3 regions of the Arthrobacter sp. yr096 genome follow, and region 3 is predicted to be linked to each of the others. Evidence: riboswitches for the same ligand, from Rfam matches in the RefSeq annotation. Region 3 holds a riboswitch; each other region holds the start of a gene.

Region 1 (7,096 bases), on a different contig from region 3:
CACGATCTCATCGACGAACGGAATGAGGATCTCCTTGCCCTCCTCCGTCTTGACCGTCAGGAGATCCTGAACCGGCAACGTCGTGAGCGCGGCTACTCTACCAACAACCTGCGATCCGACCCGCGCTTCAAGGCCCAGCAGTTCGTGCTCATACCAGCCCTCGTCGTCGTCTTCGTCGTCGAGTTCTTCTGTTTCGATGAAGAGCTTGGCGCCACGGATAGCCTCGGCAGCGTTACGGTCCGCGATTTCCTCGAAACCAAGCAAAAGGATGTCCTTGTTCCACCGGGCGCTGCGGATAGTCAGCGGGCCGGCAGAGGCCGGCTCCACGACGAACTCGGTTCCTGCGACAAACCGCTCGGAAGGCGCGTCAGTGAGTACCTGCACTGTGACCTCGCCGCGAATGCCGTGGGGTTTGCCGATCCGGGCCACCTGGAGCTGCATGGATTCCTCTGAATTCTTGTGTACCGGGCCGCCGGGCAGCCACGGTGATGAAATGGTGGATAAAGCAATCCGGCCCCTCCACCATATTCGGTGAAGGGGCCGGATCTAAGACAAGTAGTGCTGAGCGCGTTACCGGCGGCGGTCGGTGTCGACGACGTCGACCCTGACCTGCTCGCCACCAGCCAAAGCTGCAACCACAGTGCGCAATGCGCGTGCGGTGCGTCCTTGACGGCCGATCACCCGTCCGAGGTCCTCCTGGTGAACGCGCACCTCGAGGGATTCCCCGCGGCGGTTGTTCTTGGCACTGACCTTGACATCCTCAGGGCTGTCAACGATCCCACGGACCAAGTGCTCGAGCGCTTCTGCCAGCAACTTACTCAGCCTCGGTGGTCTCTGCTTCAGCCTCGGCCGGAGCCTCAGCAGCGTCGTCCTTCTTGGCCTTCTTGGTGATGGCTTCCGGAATGATGACGGAACCCTTCTCCGGAGCTACGAAAGCTTCCTTCGGAGCTTTGGTCTTCAGGGTGCCTTCCTGGCCCGGGAGGCCCTTGAACTTCTGCCAGTCACCGGTGATCTTGAGGATCGCAGCAACCTGCTCAGTCGGCTGGGCGCCAACGGAAAGCCAGTACTGGGCGCGCTCGGAAGCGACCTCGATGTACGACGGCTCTTCGGTGGGGTGGTACTTGCCGATTTCTTCAATGGCACGGCCATCGCGCTTGGCGCGGGCATCCATGACGACGATGCGGTAGTACGGTGCGCGCATCTTACCGAAGCGCTTAAGGCGAATCTTTACGGCCACTTTTGTGGTCACTCCTGTTTCTGAAACGGGGTTGAACCCGACGTTCTGCACCCGTGGGGCGGGCCATACTTGACGGTTCGAAGGACAAGATACGAGCACGGAGAGAGGGGCCGCACCGATCGAGTACCTGTCTATTGTGCCAGATGCCCGCCTCAATTACGACTTCCACCACGTGGGGCGGCGTGTTCTTGCTCACTCCAGCTCCGGACGCGACTCCCGCCTCCGGATATTCCGTCAGACAGACCAGACGTACAGCCCGGAGCGTTCAACCTTTTCCACATCCGTAGCCAGAGCAGCCAATTGCTGGACGTACTGCCGCGATTGGCCAGCGTCGAAGGGCATATCATCCTGCGCGGCCCACGCCGCAGCGACGTCATCCAGCACGTTGGCGTCGCCTTCGCTCTCATAGGTGAGCAGCTCGGCGAGCGCCCGGACCATGGCTTCGGGGACACCCAAAAGCGCGTCGCTGGTGACATCAACCAAAGCGAGTTCGTAGTCGGCGCCTGCGGCATGGACGGCCTGGCCGGCGAGGTCGCCCAACTGCTCCACCTCAAAATCGGTGATCCCATCAATCCTGACGGCGGGTCCGCCGACGTCCGCACCCTTGTCCAAGGCTGCTGCCCGCTTGAGTGCTTCATCGTGGGTGGCTACAAAAATTTCGGCAAAGCCCATGGAAAGTACTCTCATTCCTTCGTGCTGACGGGGCGGCGGCACACGAACAAAGGTTCCGTGCCGTCACTGCCCAGCCTAGTGCAGTCAGGGACCTGCGCCATCGAGGACCGGACAGCCGGGTCAGCGAACGGCGACACGCAGCTTGTTCCGCCACGGATCATCAAACCGCAGCTCAGCGCCCGTGTGATGGTTTTGCACGCCCGCGATCTTGAGTCGATCGGCCAGCGCCGCCACGTCATCCATACCGGGCACTTCGATCAGGACCTCCCCCAGGCCAAGGGTGTCCCGCCGCGGACCTGCACCGCGACTGTTCCAGACGTTCATGGCCATGTGGTGGTGATACCCACCGGCGGAGACGAACAGGGCCTGGCCGTGCCAACCGGCTGTACGTTCGAAGCCCAGGGTTTCCACATAGAACTTTTGCGCAGACTCGACGTCACCCACCTGCAGGTGCACATGCCCGACGCCGGCAGCAGCCTCGCGCTGACCGGTCACGGCAGCTTCACTCAAGTGCTGCTGCAGGAACCGCTGCGGCGGGAGCGCAACGTTGTCCATGACCACAGAGGTGCCATCCCACTGCCACAGCTCGCGGGGCTTGTCGTAGTAGAGCTCAATGCCGTTACCTTCAGGATCGGTGAAGTAGAAAGCTTCACTGACAAGGTGGTCTGCACTGCCGGCGAAGGCGCGGGGCTCATACTCGGCGGCCGTGGCAATAGTGGCGGCAAGCGAGGGTTGGTCCTGGAACAGGATGGCAGTGTGAAAGAGGCCCGCTTCGCCGCGACCTGGAATCTGCAGGCCGGCCGCAGGGGCAAGATGCACCACCGGCTTTCCGATGCGCCCCAGATACAGCCCACCGTCCTGCTCGGCCACTATGTCCAGGCCCAGGGCGCGCTGATAGTAATCGCCCATGACCTTCATGTCGCCAACCTTGAGCATCACGGTGCCCATGGTGAGTTCGGCAGGAAGAAGATCCTGGGTGGATGAAGTGGTCATGTGAAGCTCCTGGTTCTGAGGTGGCCGCGCATCGGCACCCTATCTACCTTAGTAAATTACTTGAAGCTTCAATTTATTCCTAACCCACCACATTGCCACGGAGGACGATGTGCTTGAGCTCGGTGACAGTCCTTAGGTGACGCCTCGGATCCTCACTGCACAGCACGACGTCAGCACTTGCCCCCTCGCTGATGCCCTCGGCTCCCAGCCAGGCACGGGCACGCCAGGCTGCGGCGTCCAGGACAGCGGCCGGCGGCAGGCCGGCGTCGTGCAGTTCCATCATTTCGTCAGCGATCCTGCCGTGCTTGATCACGCTGCCCGCGTCCGTTCCAGCGAAAATCTCAACGCCGGACTCAAAAGCTTCGAGGACCCGCTCCCTGCGACGCTCCCAAAGACGCACCATGTGGTCCGCGTACACCGGAAACTTTGGGGCGGCCTGGCTGGCGATGTCCGGAAAGGTAGCGATGTTGACCAGTGTTGGAACGATGGGCACTGCCTGTTCCACGAGGCGGGGAAGGTGCCGTGGCAGAAGACCCGTGGCATGTTCGATGCAGTCGATGTTGGCATCGAGCATGTCATCGATGGTGTCCTCGGCGAAACAATGAGCCGTGACGCGGGCGCCCTCGTCGTGCGCGGCAGCGATGGCGTCCTTGACTGTCTTGGCCGGGAAAGAGGCCGCCAGATCCCCCACACCGCGGTCGATCCAATCCCCCACGAGCTTTACCCAGCCATCGCCGTCGCGGGCTTCCTTCCGCACAGTCTCCACCAGCTGGCCGGGTTCAATTTCATGCCCCAGTCCGCGAAGGTAGCGCCGGCTCCGGGCAATGTGCCGCCCTGCCCTGATCAGGCGCGGCAGGTCCCGCCGCTGCTGCACCCATCGTGTGTCGCTGGGTGATCCGGCATCGCGGATGAGCAGCGTTCCGGCGTCGCGGTCTGCTGTGGCCTGGGCGAAAGTGACCTGCTCGTCCACGGCCCCTCCCGCTCCGAGCCCTATGTGGCAGTGGGCGTCCACGAATCCAGGCAGGACCCAGCCATCCAACACCCTGTCCGGCGTTTCCGAGGGGCACTCGAAGGTCAGAACACCGTCCACAGACCACATTCCGTGGCGCTCTTCGACCGACGAGACAAGCACAGGTCCGCTGAATTCAATGATGGAGGCCATGGGAAAAGCCTAATCCGCAGCAGGGCCACGTGGACCGGATGCGTCCATGTGACTGTGCGCCAGTAGGCAGCTGTGGTAGCTTCATCTACGACCACACGGGGGCCCCTGCAGGGGCTGAGATCGGACTGATGCAGTCTGCGACCGTTGAACCTGTCCGGGTAATGCCGGCGAAGGAAGTGAGTAATCCTTGAGCACCACGGAAACACAGCACAGCCCTGCCCAAAACGGGAAGAACGCGGGCCAAAACGAGTTGAGCGCAGGCCAAAACCAGCCAGGCTCCGGCGAAACCGGCGTTGAGACGGTGACGCAATCGCTGAAGTCCCACTCGCTGGCGTGGGTGGAGGATCCCACCAATGGCATCCGCGTTCCCGTTACGGAGATTGCATTGGAGCCGTCGCCCAACGGCTTGGCCAATGAGCCGTTGCAGGTCTATCGAACGGCCGGACCCGGGAGCGATCCCGTGGTTGGCCTTGAGCCCTTCCGCTCGGCGTGGATCGAAGATCGCCGCGACACCGAGCCCTACTCCGGGCGCGCACGCAACTTGCTTGACGACGGCAAGTCTGCGGTTCGGCGCGGGGCAGCATCAGCGGAATGGAAAGGTGGGCAACCGGTGCCCCGCCGTGCCGTGGAGGGCAAGACCGTCACGCAGATGCACTACGCGAAACAGGGAATGGTAACCCGGGAAATGCAGTTCGTTGCTTTGCGGGAGAACTGCGATGTTGAGCTTGTCCGCAGCGAAGTCGCCGCCGGCAGGGCCATCATCCCCAACAACATCAACCACCCGGAATCCGAGCCAATGATCATTGGCAAGGCCTTCCTGGTGAAGATCAACGCCAACATCGGTAACTCCGCGGTGACGAGCTCCATCGCCGAGGAAGTGGACAAACTGCAGTGGGCCACCCAATGGGGTGCGGACACAGTCATGGATCTCTCCACAGGCGACGACATCCACACCACCCGCGAATGGATCATCCGCAACTCCCCGGTTCCCATCGGCACCGTTCCCATTTACCAGGCCTTGGAAAAGGTCAATGGTGAAGCGAACAAGCTCACGTGGGAAATCTTCCGCGATACCGTGATCGAGCAGTGCGAGCAAGGCGTGGACTACATGACCATCCATGCCGGCGTGCTCCTGCGCTATGTACCCCTCACGGCCAACAGGGTCACGGGCATTGTGTCCCGCGGCGGTTCCATCATGGCCGGTTGGTGCCTGGCACACCACCAGGAAAATTTTCTGTACACGCATTTTGACGAGCTCTGCGAAATCTTCGCCCAGTACGACGTAGCGTTCTCCCTGGGCGATGGCCTGCGCCCGGGTGCTACGGCCGATGCCAACGACGCCGCCCAGTTCGCCGAGCTGGATACCCTCGCCGAGCTGACGATGCGAGCCTGGGAGTTCGACGTTCAGGTAATGGTGGAAGGCCCCGGCCATGTGCCTTTCCACCTGGTCCGGGAAAACGTGGAACGCCAGCAGGAACTGTGCAAGGGAGCCCCCTTCTACACGCTTGGCCCGCTGGTTACCGATGTCGCCCCCGGCTATGACCACATCACTTCGGCCATAGGCGCCACCGAGATCGCCCGCTACGGCACCGCCATGCTCTGCTACGTCACTCCCAAAGAGCACCTTGGACTGCCGAACAAGGACGACGTGAAGACAGGTGTCATTACCTACAAGATCGCCGCCCACGCTGCTGACCTCGCCAAGGGTCACCCAGGGGCGAATGAAAGGGATGACGCCCTCTCCAAGGCCAGGTTCGAGTTCCGTTGGCGCGATCAGTTCGCGTTGTCCCTGGATCCTGTGACGGCCGAAACGTTCCACGACGAAACGCTGCCGGCAGAACCGGCCAAGACGGCCCACTTCTGCTCGATGTGCGGCCCCAAATTCTGCTCTATGCGGATCAGCCAGGACATCCGCGACGAGTACGGTTCCGCCGAGGCACAAGCGGCAATCGCTGACATGTACAGCGGGATGCGGGAGAAGAGCGCGGAGTTCCTGGCTGCCGGCGGAAAGGTTTACCTTCCGGAACTCCAGGTCCCGGCCAGCCAGAGCACGGGCGGTTCAGGAAGCCTGAACTGACATGGCGCGTCCCACATCGGCAACAAACGTGCGGATGATGTGATCGCCGTCGACTGAATCCTGGGGCCGGTGTCCTCCCGCTGCCACACGGCGGAGGGCACCGGTTTCCTGGAGATAGCCGGCGATTTCCTCATAAAGAGGTTCCCAGCCTCCGGTCAGCACCAGCGTGGGAACACCGGGAACAATGTGCAGCGGAGCCTCCCAGGGCGGCGCTTGGAGCCTCAGCCTGCGGGCGGAACGGCGCGCTTCCGGAGTATCCAGTCCCCCGGTCTCCGCAGAGAAGGCCCGCCGGAAGTACTCACGCTGGTAATCGGCGTCGTTAAGCTGCGCGCGGACGTCAAACAGCGGTTCCATCAGTGCCCGGTGGGAACCGGTTGCCGGAAGCTCGGCCGTCAGCGACAAACACGCGGGTTCCACCAACGTGAGCGAATACACCAGATCGGGGCGGTCGATCGCTGCCAGCATGGCGGAAATTGCACCTTGCTCGTGAGCCACGATGTGACCGCCACCAGAGTCAACCAGGGCATTGACAACAATGGCGACGTCGGCCGCCACATTGGATTCCTGTGGATCGGCCACAGCATCGAAGCCGAACCGCCGGAGGAACAAGGCATCATAAGCGAGGGCCATGCCATGTTGTTTCGGCCATGCCGCAGCACCAAAACTGCCCAGGCCGTGAACGAAGACTACGCGCTGCTTGTGCATTGGTTCAGCCTATTCCACGGCTCTGACATCCCAAGGGACCGGCAGACCCGGCCCCTTGGGAAGCGATGTCTACTTTCCGAGGAACTTGTCGAAGCCCTTGGGAAGGTTGAGGGAAGACGGGTCGAAATCCGCGGCGCCCTGTCCGAAAGCCGCGCCCGTGGGTGCAGCTGAGGCTGCATTGGCCCGCTTGGCCTCGGCGTCGCGCAACTCCTGCGCAGCCTTGGCCGGGTTGCCGGAACGGGCCTTCTTC
Region 2 (7,096 bases), on a different contig from region 3:
CTGCTGTCATTGTTCAGCCTCCTTGGACTGCTGTAACGAGTTCGAGTTCGTCTCCGTCGGCGAGCGCCGTTGCAGACCATTGGCTGCGCGGCACTACTTCGGAGTTGCGTGCGACGGCGACGCCCAACTTGCCGCCGTCGGCCGCCTGCCCGCGGGGGTCCAGGATGCGGCCTGTGATGGCACTGACGAGGGTGCTGACGGATGCGTCGTCCGGCACTGAATGGTCGGATCCATTGAGTTTGATGTTCATGCTGATTCCTTGTTGGGAGCGTGGACTGGGATGAGGTCGTCGGGAGTGGCCGCGTCTCCTGCGAAACGGCCGGGCCGGAAGGGAGCCCATCGGGGGTCCGTCGAACCGCCGATCAGTTCGCCCACGATCCTTGCGGCGATGGGTGTCAAGAGGACTCCGTGACGGAAGAAGCCAGTAGCAATCACCAAGCCGTTAATGTCGCCATTGGTTGCGGCGACGCGTCCCAGCAACGGTGCGTTGTCCGGAGTCCCGGGCCTGGCGCGGGCGGTGGCCTCCAGCAGTTCCAGCTCTGCCACCGCCGGAACCAGCACTTGGGCATCGCGCAGGAGCTGGTAAACGCCTCCCGCTGAGACTGCGTTGGACGACGCGGACAATCCGTCCTCCCGCTGGGTAGCTCCGATGACCACCGTGCCGTCTGCCCGGGGCACGATGTAGACGGGGACGCCACGCACCATGCCGCGCACCGTGGCGGTGACGAGGGGCCGGAGGTGTTCGGGGACGCGGAGCCGGAGGATGTCGCCGTACACCGGACGCAAGGGCAGCGTGAGCCCTTCAGGCAGGCCAGCCAGGCTGGCTGCGCCGAGGCCGTTGGCAACAACCGTCTCGGTTGCCGCCACTGGTGCACCAGATTCAAGTTCTACGCCGGAGACTCTTCCCGATTCCCACAGCAAACCGCGGGCCTGGGATGTCACGGCAAACCCGTTCTCTGCGCCGGGGACCCACGTGGTGCTGCCAGGTGCGTGGAGTGCCAGGCCGGCCAACAGGCATTCAGCCAATTTTCGCGGATCCACTTGGTGATCAGCGGGGATATCGAAAGCACAGGAGATTTGGGGACTGAGCAGGGGCTCGCGGTCCCTCGCCTCGCGCAGGGCCAGGGGCTCCACACCCAATCCTGCTGCCAGCTGTACTGACCTCAGGTCTGCGAGCGCACGGCGGTCGGCCGCGTCGGCACCCACCGCAAGGGTCGGCGTCGTGCGGTATCCGGTGGCTTCAGACCCCTGAGGGAGGCCGGCAGTAAACGAGGGCCACAAACGGGAGGATTCCAGCATCAGCTCGAGGAGGTCTTCCTCCTGATAGTGCAGTTCACTTACCGGGGCCAGCATTCCGGCCGCCGCATAGCTTGCTCCGCTTGCCGGCGCGGGATCAATCAGGGCCACGGAGCGACCCACTCGTCGGGCCTCGTGCGCTATGCCAAGCCCGATCACGCCGCCGCCGATGACGGCCACATCTGCTTGGAGGTTGGTATGGCGGGGACCTGCCATTGGATTCCTTCCCTACGCCGGTACTAGCCGGATCAGGTCAAGCGGTCGGCGCTGAAGCCCTCTCAGCCGGACAGTCATATGACGAACGTCGCGGCTCCCGCAGTACGTGCCCAGTTTAGAGGAACTACTCTGGTTCCCATGACCCAGCCTGAATCACTCGCCTCAGCCCGCCTCTACCTGTGCACCGATGCCCGCAAGCGGCAGGGCGATTTTGAAGACTTTGTGGATGCCGCGTTCGAGGGCGGCGTGGACATCATCCAACTCCGTGACAAGACCATTGAAGCGGCCGAAGAATTGGAACTGCTGGCGGTTCTGCGTAGCGTCGCCGAGCGCCACGGACGGCTCTGGGCGGTCAATGATCGGGCCGATGTTGCCCGTATTTCCGGGGCTCCGGTCTTCCACGTCGGTCAAATGGACCTGCCCTTGGAAGCGGCCAGGACCTTGCTGCCAGGCGGCACCGGCATCGGGCTCTCAACACACACTCCTGCGCAGATTGACGCTGCCATTGCTGCCTCTTCCGGCCAGTACGGACTGGATTACTTCTGCGTAGGTCCTGTGTGGGCAACACCCACAAAACCCGGCCGCGACGCCGTCGGACTGGACCTGGTCACATTTGCCGCAGAAGCGGTCAAGAACGCCAACCAAACTACGCTTCCCTGGTTCGCCATCGGTGGCATTGACCTCAGCAACGTAGAAAAGGTGGTAGCTGCCGGAGCCAGCCGTGTGGTGGTGGTCCGCGCGATCACTGAGGCAACGGATCCGACGGCGGCTGCCAAGTCGCTGCTGCAAGCCCTGGACGCGGTCTAGCGAACGTCAAGCCTGCAGCTGGTCAAACCGTCAAGCCCAGACCGGTCATTCGTCGCCCATGCTTTTCGGCGAGTTCTCCTGTCAACCTCTTGATGGCGGCCCGGGCATCTCCGCCGCTCTTGAGGGTAGGTCCCAGGCGGGGATGTTCCATGCCAACCCGTTGCGCCTGTGTGAGTGCTTCGCCCACTAAACGGCGGCCCCACATAGCCAGCCGCGAGGCGAGCCTGGGGTCATCGGCCAACGCCCGCCTGAGGAGGACCCGGAGGACTTCGGTAGCCTGATCGGGAGAGGCCACCCGCTCAACGAATTGCTGGGTCGCGGAGTCCAGAAAAGCCGAAACTGATCTGTAGAAATCCGATGACACGGTATCGATGACGTAAGCCTTCATCACGGACTCGTACCAGTCTCCGGGCTTGGTCCGCTCATGAAAGTGGTCAAACGATCGTTGAAACGGCAGCATGGCTTCCTCGGGATCAATGCCCATTTCCGTGAGCCGATCATTGAGCAGGGCAAAGTTCCCGTAGGCGCCCACGGCGATTTTTGCGAGCACCGACCGGTCATGAAGTGTGGGAGCGAAGCGGGAATCGAAGGAGAGCCGCCCGAAAGCGGACAACTCACCGTAGGCCATTGCCCCGAGGAGCTCGGCTGCGAGTTGCCCGGCGGGAGGCGAGGCGTCCGGGGAAGTGCCCATGGGTCAAGACTATCCCCGGATGTCCTCCGCTTCTCCGGCCCCCTGTGGCCGCTTCGGGCGTTGTCCCTGCCAGGCTGGCCCAATGTGAGACTATCCGCCCGATTCGGGCTAACCTGACTTTCGTGTCACATCATCGGATTGCTCCCAACGTCGACGACTCGACTGATCAGCTCGCCGCGGCCCTTGCAGCCCTGAGGACTGAGCTTGAACTCCCAGGCGCGTACCCCACAGAAGCCGTGGAGGAGGCACGCCGTGCGGTGGCGACACACGAGATCCCGGAGCGCGACCTGCGGGACGTTCCCTTTGTGACCATTGATCCTGCAACGTCAACCGACCTCGATCAGGCGCTGTTCATTGACCGCGCCGGTGCAGGGTACAAAGTCCTCTACGTCATCGCCGACGTCCCGTCGTTCGTGGCTCCCGGTGGGGCGCTGGATGCCGAAACGCGTCACCGCGGACAGACCTTTTACGCCCCGGACGGCCGTATCCCGCTGCACCCGGAGGTCATCAGCGAGAACGCCGGGAGCCTGCTGGCCGATCAGGACTGCAGCGCCTTCGTCTGGGATTTCGACCTGGACGCGGGTGCGAAAGTGCAGACAGTGTCAGTAGCACGCGCCGCCGTGCGCAGCAGAGCCAAGCTGAGCTACAAAGACGCCCAGCAGCACATCGATGATGGAACAGCCCCGCCCGTCCTGCAGCTCCTGAAGGAAGTAGGACTCAAGCGCGTTGAGCTGGAAAGGCTGCGCGGCGGCGCAAGCCTCAACATGCCGGAGCAGGAAATTGTCCAGGCAACCGACGGCGGTGGCTACAGGATCGTGGCCGTCCCCTCGCTGCCGGTGGAGGACTGGAATGCACAAATCTCGCTGATGACGGGGATGGCGGCTGCCCAGCTGATGCTTGACGGGAAAGTGGGCATCCTTCGCACCATGCCCGCCCCGGACCAGCGCTCCCTGCAGCACTTCAAGAGGCAAACCACTGCGCTTGGCAAGCCTTGGGATGGTCAAATTACCTATGGCGAGTACTTGCGGACGCTGGATGCCTCAGATCCCAAGCAACTGGCCATCCTGCACTCGGCCGGGACACTGTTCAGGGGCGCCGGATATACCCCCTTTGACGGCGAAGTGCCAGACACAGTGATCCAAGCGGCCATTGGTGCGCCATACGCCCACACCACAGCGCCGTTGCGCCGCCTCATTGACAGGTTCGTCCTGGTGATCTGCGAGGCACTCAGCAACAACAGGGAAATTCCACGCTGGGCACGCGAGGCCCTCCCTTCATTGCCGGACATCATGGCGTCTTCGGACCAATTGGCTGGACGTCTTGAGCGGGCGGCATTGGACACGGTGGAAGCAGCCCTCGTGGCCAACCATGTGGGCCAGGAATTCGATGCCGTGGTGATCTCCGGCTCCAAGCCCTCCAATGGGAATGGAAACGGCAACGGAAACGGGAGCGGCCCTTACGGCGTTGTCCAGATTGCGGAACCCGCTGTTACCGCCCGGTGCGACGGCGAGTTGGAGTCAGGAACCGAGGTCCGGGTGCGGCTTGTCAAGGCCGATATTGCCAGCCGTGAGATCAGGTTCGAACTGCAGCGGTGACGCGATGCATCCGGCGATCCGGGCTTTATGGCTCCCAGAGGATAGACTGGGCCTGTAGTAATGGATGCCCGGTCGTTGATTCAGTTAATTTTTGAACTCAACAAGCCCGCCCCTACGCGATCTTGAGATGTACCAACTGGTCACCAGTGCCAGTACTTAGATAGCCCGCGATCGGCTTCCACTGGACTTGCTTGCGCGCCCGTTCGTGCTCCGGTACGGCTCCGCCGCCCCCGTTGAGCATGCAGCGCCAATGCCCAAATGAATAAGGAAACTCCCTGTGAGTGAATTGCATACCCATGAAGTCCTGACGGACTCCACCGGAACTGAATCCATCGAACCCGAGGAAACGATCATCTCGGATGAGACGCCCCACGAGATCGAAGAAAAGTCGTTTGCTGACTACAACGTCCGCGCCGACATCGTCGAGTCCTTGGCCGACGCCGGCATTACGCACCCCTTCCCCATCCAGGCAATGACCTTGCCGGTTGCACTGAGCGGCCACGACATCATTGGTCAGGCCAAGACGGGTACCGGTAAGACGTTGGGCTTCGGCATCCCTGCCCTGCAGCGCGTATCAGGCCGCGATGACGCCGGCTACGAAAAGCTTGCCGTGCCGGGTGCACCCCAGGCCTTGGTGATCGTTCCCACGCGTGAACTTGCCGTGCAGGTTGCCAACGACCTCCAGACCGCATCACGCAAGCGCAACGCCCGCATCGCCACTATTTACGGCGGCCGTGCCTATGAACCCCAGATTGACGCCCTGCAAAAGGGCGTCGAAATCGTTGTGGGCACCCCGGGCCGGTTGATCGATCTCTACAAGCAAAAGCACCTGAGCCTCAAGAACGTCAAGATGGTGATTCTTGACGAGGCCGACGAAATGCTGGACCTTGGCTTCCTTCCGGACGTTGAGACCCTGATCGCCGGCACGCCGGCCGTCCGCCAGACGCTGCTCTTCTCAGCAACTATGCCCGGCCCCGTCATCGCGATGGCACGCCGTTACATGACACAGCCGACCCACATCCGGGCAGCTGACCCGAATGATGAGGGCCTCACCAAGCGCGATATCCGCCAACTTATCTACCGTGCACACAGCATGGACAAGACCGAGGTTGTGGCCCGCATCCTGCAGGCACGCGGGCGTGGCCGCACCATCATCTTCACCAAGACCAAGCGCACTGCCGCGAAGGTGGCCGAGGAACTGGTTGACCGCGGCTTCGCGGCTGCTGCCATTCACGGCGACCTCGGCCAGGGTGCCCGCGAGCAAGCCCTTCGCGCTTTCCGCAACAACAAGGTGGACGTCCTGGTGGCCACCGACGTCGCGGCCCGCGGTATCGACGTTGATGACGTCACGCACGTCATCAACTACCAGTGCGTTGAAGACGAGAAGATCTACCTGCACCGTGTTGGCCGTACCGGCCGCGCCGGAAACAAGGGCACCGCCGTCACGTTTGTTGACTGGGACGACATGCCGCGCTGGGGTTTGATCAACAAGGCTTTGGGACTCAGCGTTCCGGAGCCCATCGAGACCTACTCTTCCTCGCCGCACCTCTACAGCGACCTCGATATTCCCGAGGGCACCAAGGGCCGCTTGCCGCGCAACAAGCGCGTTCTCGCAGGCGTGGACGCCGAGGTCCTCGAAGACCTTGGCGAGACCGGCAAAAAGAACGCCCGCTCCGGCGGCTCTGACCGCAATGCCGGTCGTGACGGCGGACGTGGCCGCGATGGCGGCCGTGGCCGCTCCGGGAAGTCCGGCGACTCAGACTCCAGCGAGTCCAAGGGCGACGGCGGACGCAACCGTACGCGCCGTCGTCGTACCTCTGATGGCGAAGCAGCCCCGGCTGCAGGCGTCGCAGAAGCCCGCACCGCCACCGCTGACAACGCTGAGAAGCCCGCCCGCACGCGCCGTACCCGTACGCGTCGCCGCAACGGCGAAGTGGTTTCCGGTGAGACCGCTGCCGCCCAATCCGGCAGCGCCGAGGCCTAAAACCCTCAATGACTGAAACTGTTTGGGCGCCGGACGGCGGCAATTTGGTGGTGCACGCGGACAACGCGCAGTTCCTCCCTACGCTGCCGGACGGCGCCTTCACACTCATTTACGTGGATCCGCCCTTTAACACCGGCCGGGTCCAACGCCGCCAGGAAACCCGCATGGTCCGCAACGCGGACGGCGACGGCGACCGCGTCGGCTTCAAGGGCCGCTCCTACGACACCATCAAGGGCGCCCTACACAGTTACGACGACGCCTTCAGCGACTACTGGTCGTTCCTGGAGCCCAAACTCGTGGAAGCGTGGCGTCTCCTGGCAGATGACGGCACGCTGTACCTGCACCTCGATTACCGCGAAGTGCACTACGCCAAGGTGATGCTTGACTCGATCTTCGGCAGGGAATGTTTCCTCAACGAGATCATCTGGGCCTACGATTACGGTGCCCGCGCCAAAAACCGCTGGCCCACCAAGCACGACAACATCTTGGTGTACGTGAAAAACCCCA
Region 3 (7,096 bases):
GGATCGCCGAGAACATTTTTTCTACGTTTAGTCCGGAGTATGGGTCGCCTCCTGAGGCGCCGCGGTACCCAATCATGGCGCTACAAACGAAATTGAGAGCCTTAACCACGGAGTCGTTACTTGATAGGTCCGAAGCCACTTCTCGGACTAGTTGTTCTGTAAGACCATTGGTCGCGGGGAGCCCAGCATCAACCGACGCGCCCGCCCCCAGGAGAACCGCTACTCGCTCCTTAGTCACTGCTACCTCATTCTCTAGGGACATCATGTAAGGACTGGGCAGTACTGAATCTCTTGTGCATGCCCTGCATGCTGGTAGCCAATGGGGGATATCTGGCCTCGAAATTGTTCGTCTCGCTCGATACTAGAGCCTTCCTGCCGATGTATTCTTTTATCGTTGACGCACCATTGCTGAGAGGTGGACACTCGGAGAGCAGCCAAGATATCTACCTTCCGCGACGTTTCGGGCGTCATGCTTGCAGTGGTTCTGCCGATGCGCCGGCGGCTGAGCAGAAAGCAACTAAGCTCTGTCTATGGATTACACCAACCATGTGGCCCCACTCGCAGCCCCCACACTCTCCGGCCCTGAGAGCAGCGTGGGAAGCGGCTTTCTCGTCCAGATTGAGTCGCAGATCTACTTGGTTACGGTCGCGCATCTTGCGACGGGCGGTACGAGCCAGACCGACGACTGGACGCTGTGGGCTGATGAAATCACGCTCCATAACGATGAACAAGCGGTTTTGGCTTCTTCCCGTTTATTCGACGTGGAGTCTGATGGGACTAAAGTTCCGCGGTTCAAGTACGCGCGGTCCTCTGACGTACCCAAACAGATCGCGGACGTAATACTGCTACCTCTCGAGTCGACTGATGATATGGCTAGCATGTCGCAGATCTTTCCGCTGCCCGCTCCTGCCCTTACTGCGGTCGGGCAGCCCGTAGTTGCTGTGGGTCGACGCCCCTGGCCGACTCTGACAACTTCAGATCACGAGGTGGTCGGGCTTTGGAATGGCATGGTTCGCATAAAGCCGCCAGTTCAGCCGGGCTACTCTGGAGGAGTCCTCCTGACGCCATCAGGCGCATTGCTTGGCATCAATTATGGGACAGACAATCCTATGGTGCCTGGCGAAGGCTTGGCGATGGCCGCAGGGTTGATTGTCGCGATGCATAATTCATCTGAAGGTTTCGTGGACACTCTGGATTACACGGAGGAAGTAAAACAGGAGTTCAGTAGCCGGGCATGAAGGGGCGGTTCCCAAAGGGTCTCGACAACGATCTAGGGCTTCTGAGATGTAACGCGAGGTGGGCAGTTCCCGAGCGCTTTGTGGGGACCTAAAGTGCCCTCATGAGCTATGGGTTGCAAATCTGTTTCTTCCGGGTCTGTGTTGAGCGACCTAGTCAGCTCATCTTTGAGGAGTCCGATGGTTCTTCCCGGTCGCGGTCCATCGTCGTCTTTGCCGCATTGCGTCTGGGGCATTGGGTGGCCCCACACGATTGACTCCAAAGGGAAGAGATATTGGATACCGTCCAAGCTCGTCACAGGCCGATCCGGCAGGATCAGGGGATTGGGTGAATTGATTCATCTGATGAGTTACGCAGACTGTAGGTTGTCATAACGTCCGTTATCGGCGTTAGAGTGGGACGAGTAGAAGTAGATGAAATAACTCGTCCAAAGTTGTCATGCAGCGTTTTCCCACGTCAGCGTCCGGCGCGGGTGTGCTGGCCTTGAATGGTGGCCGGTGGCTCCGCCGCGCGGGAAGAGCCGGGTGGAACATCGTGACGACAGACAACGCCTGGACCGGGGAGAACTTCCGCCGCGGGGGCTTCCTGCCGAATACGGAGCGCTATACGCATGCCGAGGACTACGTGGCCGCGGTGCAGGATCTGTGGGACGGATTCGGTCCCATCGCCGGGAGCCGTGACGCCGAGTCCTGGTCCGCGGAGCCTCGTCAGGTCCGCCGCCAAGGGAAATTCCGCAGCATCGATGCCAGGCCCCAGGTGCCCGGGAGCCCGCAAGGCCAGCCGGTGTATTTCCAGGCCGGGGATTCGGCTGAAGGCCGCGACTTCGCCGCACGGAGGGCCGAAGGAATCTTCACCCACCACATAGAATTCGACGACGCCGTGGCGTTCACGGCGGACATCCGTCGCCGCGCCCGTTCATACGGAAGGCCCGGGGACGACATCAAGATCTTCCCCGGCGCCAACCTCGTCGTGGCGGAAACGGACGCCGAAGCTGCCGAGAAGGCCGCGTATTACAAGGAGTTCGCCCTCAATGACCGCACCGTGCTGCAGTCAATCGAGAGTGTGTGGGGTACGGACCTGTCTGCCGTTGACCTGGATGGTCCGCTTCCTTCCTTCGAGCCCGTAGCCTCCCGGCAAAGCCACACCCACGGCATTGTCCACACCGGCCACGAGCCCACGGTGAAGTCGCGGCAATGGCGTGCACTTGCCGATGAGCACAACTACAGCCTCCGGCAGCCGGTCCACCACCTCTCCGAACGGCGCGGGTTCATCGGCTCTGCATCCACAGTTGCGGACCAGTTGGCCCACTACGTCCGCTCGGACGCCTTCGACGGCCTCAACGTCACCCCGCATGCCTTCCCCGACGGACTGAACGACGTCGTGGACCTGCTTGTCCCGGCCTTGCAGGAACGGGGGATCTACCCTTCCGGGTATCCGGGAAACACCCTGCGGGAAAACCTCGGCCTACCCGAAACCGTGGCCCACCGCGTCCCCGAAGCCGCCCCCCTCAACCTGGAAGACGCCTCATGAGCAACCTCAAATCCATCAGCTTCCTCACACCCGGAAACTACCCGGACAGTAATCCCCACCGCGGACTCGAATATGGGGACGCCGACGATCTGCGTCCCTGAGGACCGTTAAGCGGCGTCGAGGGCTTCGAGCAGCGACTTGGCTGCCGCCGTCGGATCTTCCGCTTCAGTGATGGCGCGGACGACGACGATGCGGCTGGCGCCGGCGGCAACTACTTCTTCGACGTTGCCGAGGTCGATTCCCCCGATTGCGAACCAAGGCAAATCAACGGCCCCGCCGGTGGTCTCCTCCGCGCGCCTGATCGCCTCTGCGGCATATGTGACCAAGCCGGTTCCCACGGCTTCACGGCCGGGCTTGGTGGGGGTCGCCCACACGGGGCCGACACAGAAGTAATCCAGTCCCGCGTCGCCGGGCGAGGCCGTGATGGCCGCATTGACCTGCTCGGGAGTGTGGGTGGACAAGCCTATTACGGCAGGGGCGGGGAGGAAGGTGCGGGCGATCTCCAGGGGCAGGTCCTTTTGGCCCACATGGAACACGGGAGCCCCGGAAACACTGGCGATATCGGCCCGGTCGTTCACTGCCCACAGCCGCCCATGCCGTTCCGCGACGCTGCGCAGGACGGCCAGCAACTCCAACTCCTCGGCCGCTTCGATCGTCTTGTCGCGGAGCTGGATGATGTCCACTCCGCCCTGGAAGGCTGCGTCCACGAAGTCTTCAAAATCGCCTTGTCGTTTGCGCGCGTCAGTGCACAGGTAGAGGCGGGCCGAGGCGAGGGATTCATGCTGGGTCATGGAAACCACAGTAGTTCCTCTAAACTGGGCACGTACCGCGGGAGCCGCGACGACCGTCATTGTGACCGTCCGGCTGAGAGGGCTTAAGAGCCGACCGCTTGACCTGATCCGGCTAGTACCGGCGTAGGGAAGGAATCAGATGGCAGAAGCCATTCACGCAGATGTCGCTGTCATTGGCGGAGGCGTCATCGGCCTGGGCATTGCCCATCAAGTGCGGAAGCTGGGCCGCTCCGTAGCACTCATCGATCCGACGCCCGCCACGGGAGCGACAGTCGCGGCTGCCGGAATGCTGGCGCCTGTCAGTGAGCTGCACTACCAGGAAGAAGACCTCCTGGAGCTCATGCTCGAGTCATCCCGGTTTGTGACCCCGGGTTGCCCTCAACTCCACAGCAAGGAAACAGCATGAACATCAAGCTTAACGGCGCCGCCCACCAGGTGCCCGCAGACGCCTCTGTCAGCACGCTCGTCACCGCGGTTACCAGCCGCGTCCTGGACCACCGCGGGCAGGCGGCCGACGGCGGGAAGCTGGGTGTCGCCGTCGTCCGCAATTCCGAGGTGGTACTGCGCAGCCAGTGGGCGGCTACTCCGCTGGCCGACGGCGATGAACTCGAACTTGTTACCGCAGTACAGGGAGGCTGAACCATGACCGAAGCAAGCACCGAAATCCGCACTGACGCCTTGGTGATCGACGGCGTCGAATTCGGGTCCCGCCTGATCATGGGCACTGGAGGTGCGCCGAGCCTGGACGGGCTCGGTGCCGCGCTCCTGGCATCCGGAACCGAGCTCACCACCGTGGCCATGCGACGCTATTCGCCGGCCGAAACGGGTTCGCTCTTCCAACTGCTGGTGGACAACAACATCCGGGTGCTCCCGAACACCGCGGGCTGTTTCACCGCGACGGACGCTGTGATGACGGCGGAACTGGCACGTGAGGCACTGGAGACTGACTGGGTCAAGCTGGAAGTCATCGCGGACGAGCACACGCTGCTCCCGGACGCCGTTGAACTGGTGGACGCCACCGAGCAACTGGTGAACCGGGGCTTCAAGGTGTTCGCCTACACCAACGATGATCCCGTGCTTGCCCTTCGCCTCGAGAACCTCGGCGCCACTGCGGTCATGCCGCTGGGCTCGCCCATCGGCACCGGCCTGGGCATCCTGAACCCGCATAACATCGAACTCATCGTGTCCCGGGCTTCCGTGCCGGTGGTGCTGGACGCCGGGATCGGAACAGCTTCCGACGCCGCACTTGCCATGGAACTGGGTTGTGACGCCGTTCTGCTGGCGACGGCAGTGACCCGCGCGCAGAACCCCGTGCAGATGGGCCAAGCCTTCAAACACGCCGTCATCGCCGGTAGGCTGGCCAAACAGGCGGGCCGGATTCCGCGACGTGAGCACGCCTCGGCGTCCTCAGCCATGGAAGGCCGGGCGGAGTTCCTCTGAAGCCGGGCTCCCCTGCTTCAGAGGGCCTTCCTACGCTATGTGTCCCATGACGCGGGCGGTCAGGTGACCCGAATCGATTTTTGCCGCTGCTGTCCGAGCACGATTGGCAGGGTCCAGAAGACCCACGTTGGGCCCGCTGGTGGCCCAATCGGTGCTGATGAACGCGATTCAGGCATCCGTCAGATTCGCACTTGTCGCGAAGAGAAAACTCGTCTTCGAAGCCCCGGACGATGCGGGTTCTATCGCCTGTCTGGGTGTCTATCTATCGGGCCGATGTGCCATGTTCTGGACGTGCATGGGAGTTTGCATTGTCCACCAGCTCCGTCATCCAGGGCCGGTGCCCGCGATGAAACGACATGCTCTTGGGCAGTCCGTGGACGACAGGATCGGAGCCCACTATGTCTACCGTTATGCGGCCTTCCCCCATAGGGGCATTGCTTATGTGGAGGTCTCCATATGATTCCGGAAGCACAGGATCTACCCATAGGCCTCCGTGTGAAATGTGCGCGTCGTACCCCATAAGGCTCGTGATGAGCAGGATTGGTGTTGTTGCCGCCCACGCCTGCGGTGAGCAGGCAGTTGGATATGGAACCGGCACTCCGATCTCATCGCGGCTAAAACCACAGAACAGTTCCGGTAGTCTGCCGTCGGAATAGTCTGCTGCTTCCAGAAGCGCAGTGGATATTCTCTGTGCTTCCTCAACAAACCCGTAGCGTCGAAGCCCGGCCACGATTATCGCATTGTCATGTGGCCAAACGGATCCGTTGTGATAACTCGCCGGATTGTATGCGCCCATGTCGGTGGCCAGAGTTCGCACGCCCCAGCCGCTGAACATCTCCGGAGACATCAGTCTTTCTGCTACGAATGGGGCTTTATCTTCGTCTATCAACCCAAACCATAGGCAGTGGCCCATGTTGGAGGCGCACGCGTCGACTTGCTGTTTCTTCCCATCGAGGGCAACGGCGTAATAGCCGCGGTCGGGCATCCAGAACTGATCGTTGAACCGTCTTTTCAGTTGTGCCGCTTTCTCCCTCAGTTCATCGCCTAGCTCTTGGTCCCCAGCGTCATAGGCCATCCACGCGCGCGATTGATAGGCGATGTAGACATACGCTTGAACTTCGCAAAGGGCAATGGGCGGCTCTGCCAACGTGCCATCGGCGAAGTTGATTCCGTCCCAGGAATCCTTCCAGCCCTGATTGATCAGACCCTGGTCATTAAGGCGTTGGTATTCAACGAACCCATCGCCGTCCTTGTCCCCGTATTTTTGAATCCATTCCAAGGCTCTGTCCGCATGAGGCACCAACGCGGCTATAGTTTCCGGCGCAAAGCCCCAGCGGCTGACGGCGCCTAAAACCATGAGGAACAACGGTGTGGCGTCAACACTGCCGTAATAGCTCGCCTTACCGCCCAGAGACAGCCCACTGCTAACATCGAGGCGGATTTCGTGGAGAATCCTTCCGGGTTCTTCTTCCGTAGCGGGATCCACAACCATTCCCTGGCGTTCCGCCAGCGTCTGCAGCGTACCCAAGGCAAGGGACGGGTCCACCGCCAAGGACATCTCTGAAGCCCACAGCGAGTCACGACCGAAGAGGGTCATGAACCATGGTGCCCCCGCGGCGACTACGACACGTTCCGGATGGTCTGGATCTTCGATGCGCAGGGATCCAAGGTCGTCGTAACTGCGTCTCAGCGTCCGTTCGATGGACTTGTTGCCCATCTGAAGCACGGGAATTTTCGCTATCCATTCTCGGCGACGACGATCACGTGGAGATTGCCCAATTCCGTCGGGATGTATAAAAGCCGCTGAGTTATCTGCTCCTTCGTTGGTAGGCAGCACGGTAATCACAGTGCTCCATCGCCCGTAGGCCGGTAGAACGACTCGATATCTCAATGTTTCAGCTGATACCTCGGCTTCAGGGCACTGGACCATTATCCCCCTCCCGATTCCCTGCCAGACTGCATCAATCCTCAGTGAACCGAACCCCAAGTGGCGAGTCATCTCCCATTGCCGCGCGATTCGCGCCTCTTTCACTTCGAAGAGATCGGCGAAGTCCGCCAGGCACCGTATTGAAACAACGCATTCGACCTCCCCGCCGGAG

Evidence for each region. A riboswitch is a leader RNA that binds a small molecule or an ion and turns the genes downstream of it on or off. The one in region 3 is predicted to bind thiamine pyrophosphate.
Region 1: linked by a shared signal. The riboswitch ahead of thiC (phosphomethylpyrimidine synthase ThiC) and the one ahead of BMY91_RS21880 (FAD-dependent oxidoreductase) in region 3 are both predicted to bind thiamine pyrophosphate.
Region 2: linked by a shared signal. The riboswitch ahead of thiO (glycine oxidase ThiO) and the one ahead of BMY91_RS21880 (FAD-dependent oxidoreductase) in region 3 are both predicted to bind thiamine pyrophosphate.

What each region holds. Positions count from the first base shown of each region.
Region 1 covers NZ_FNYI01000001.1:1,028,675-1,035,770, reverse strand. Annotated here, with positions in the region: gene rimM (ribosome maturation factor RimM) at 1-441, opposite strand, end outside; gene BMY91_RS04810 (RNA-binding protein) at 571-813, opposite strand; gene rpsP (30S ribosomal protein S16) at 815-1,237, opposite strand; gene BMY91_RS04800 (hypothetical protein) at 1,472-1,909, opposite strand; gene BMY91_RS04795 (VOC family protein) at 2,030-2,902, opposite strand; gene BMY91_RS04790 (amidohydrolase family protein) at 2,982-4,064, opposite strand; TPP riboswitch at 4,150-4,257, shown strand; gene thiC (phosphomethylpyrimidine synthase ThiC) at 4,252-6,141, shown strand; gene BMY91_RS04780 (alpha/beta fold hydrolase) at 6,124-6,846, opposite strand; gene ffh (signal recognition particle protein) at 6,916-7,096, opposite strand, start outside.
Region 2 covers NZ_FNYI01000001.1:668,444-675,539, reverse strand. Annotated here, with positions in the region: gene BMY91_RS03230 (thiazole synthase) at 1-10, opposite strand, end outside; gene thiS (sulfur carrier protein ThiS) at 14-250, opposite strand; gene thiO (glycine oxidase ThiO) at 247-1,512, opposite strand; TPP riboswitch at 1,505-1,623, opposite strand; gene thiE (thiamine phosphate synthase) at 1,651-2,319, shown strand; gene BMY91_RS03210 (ferritin-like fold-containing protein) at 2,342-3,010, opposite strand; gene BMY91_RS03205 (RNB domain-containing ribonuclease) at 3,133-4,605, shown strand; gene BMY91_RS03200 (DEAD/DEAH box helicase) at 4,883-6,589, shown strand; gene BMY91_RS03195 (DNA-methyltransferase) at 6,598-7,096, shown strand, end outside.
Region 3 covers NZ_FNYI01000013.1:76,443-83,538, reverse strand. Annotated here, with positions in the region: gene BMY91_RS21900 (SIR2 family protein) at 1-16, opposite strand, end outside; gene BMY91_RS21895 (S1 family peptidase) at 531-1,238, shown strand; gene BMY91_RS21890 (LLM class flavin-dependent oxidoreductase) at 1,675-2,766, shown strand; gene thiE (thiamine phosphate synthase) at 2,874-3,557, opposite strand; TPP riboswitch at 3,585-3,705, shown strand; partial or broken gene BMY91_RS21880 (FAD-dependent oxidoreductase) at 3,697-3,915, shown strand; gene thiS (sulfur carrier protein ThiS) at 3,960-4,196, shown strand; gene BMY91_RS21870 (thiazole synthase) at 4,200-4,997, shown strand; gene BMY91_RS21865 (amylo-alpha-1,6-glucosidase) at 5,260-7,096, opposite strand, start outside.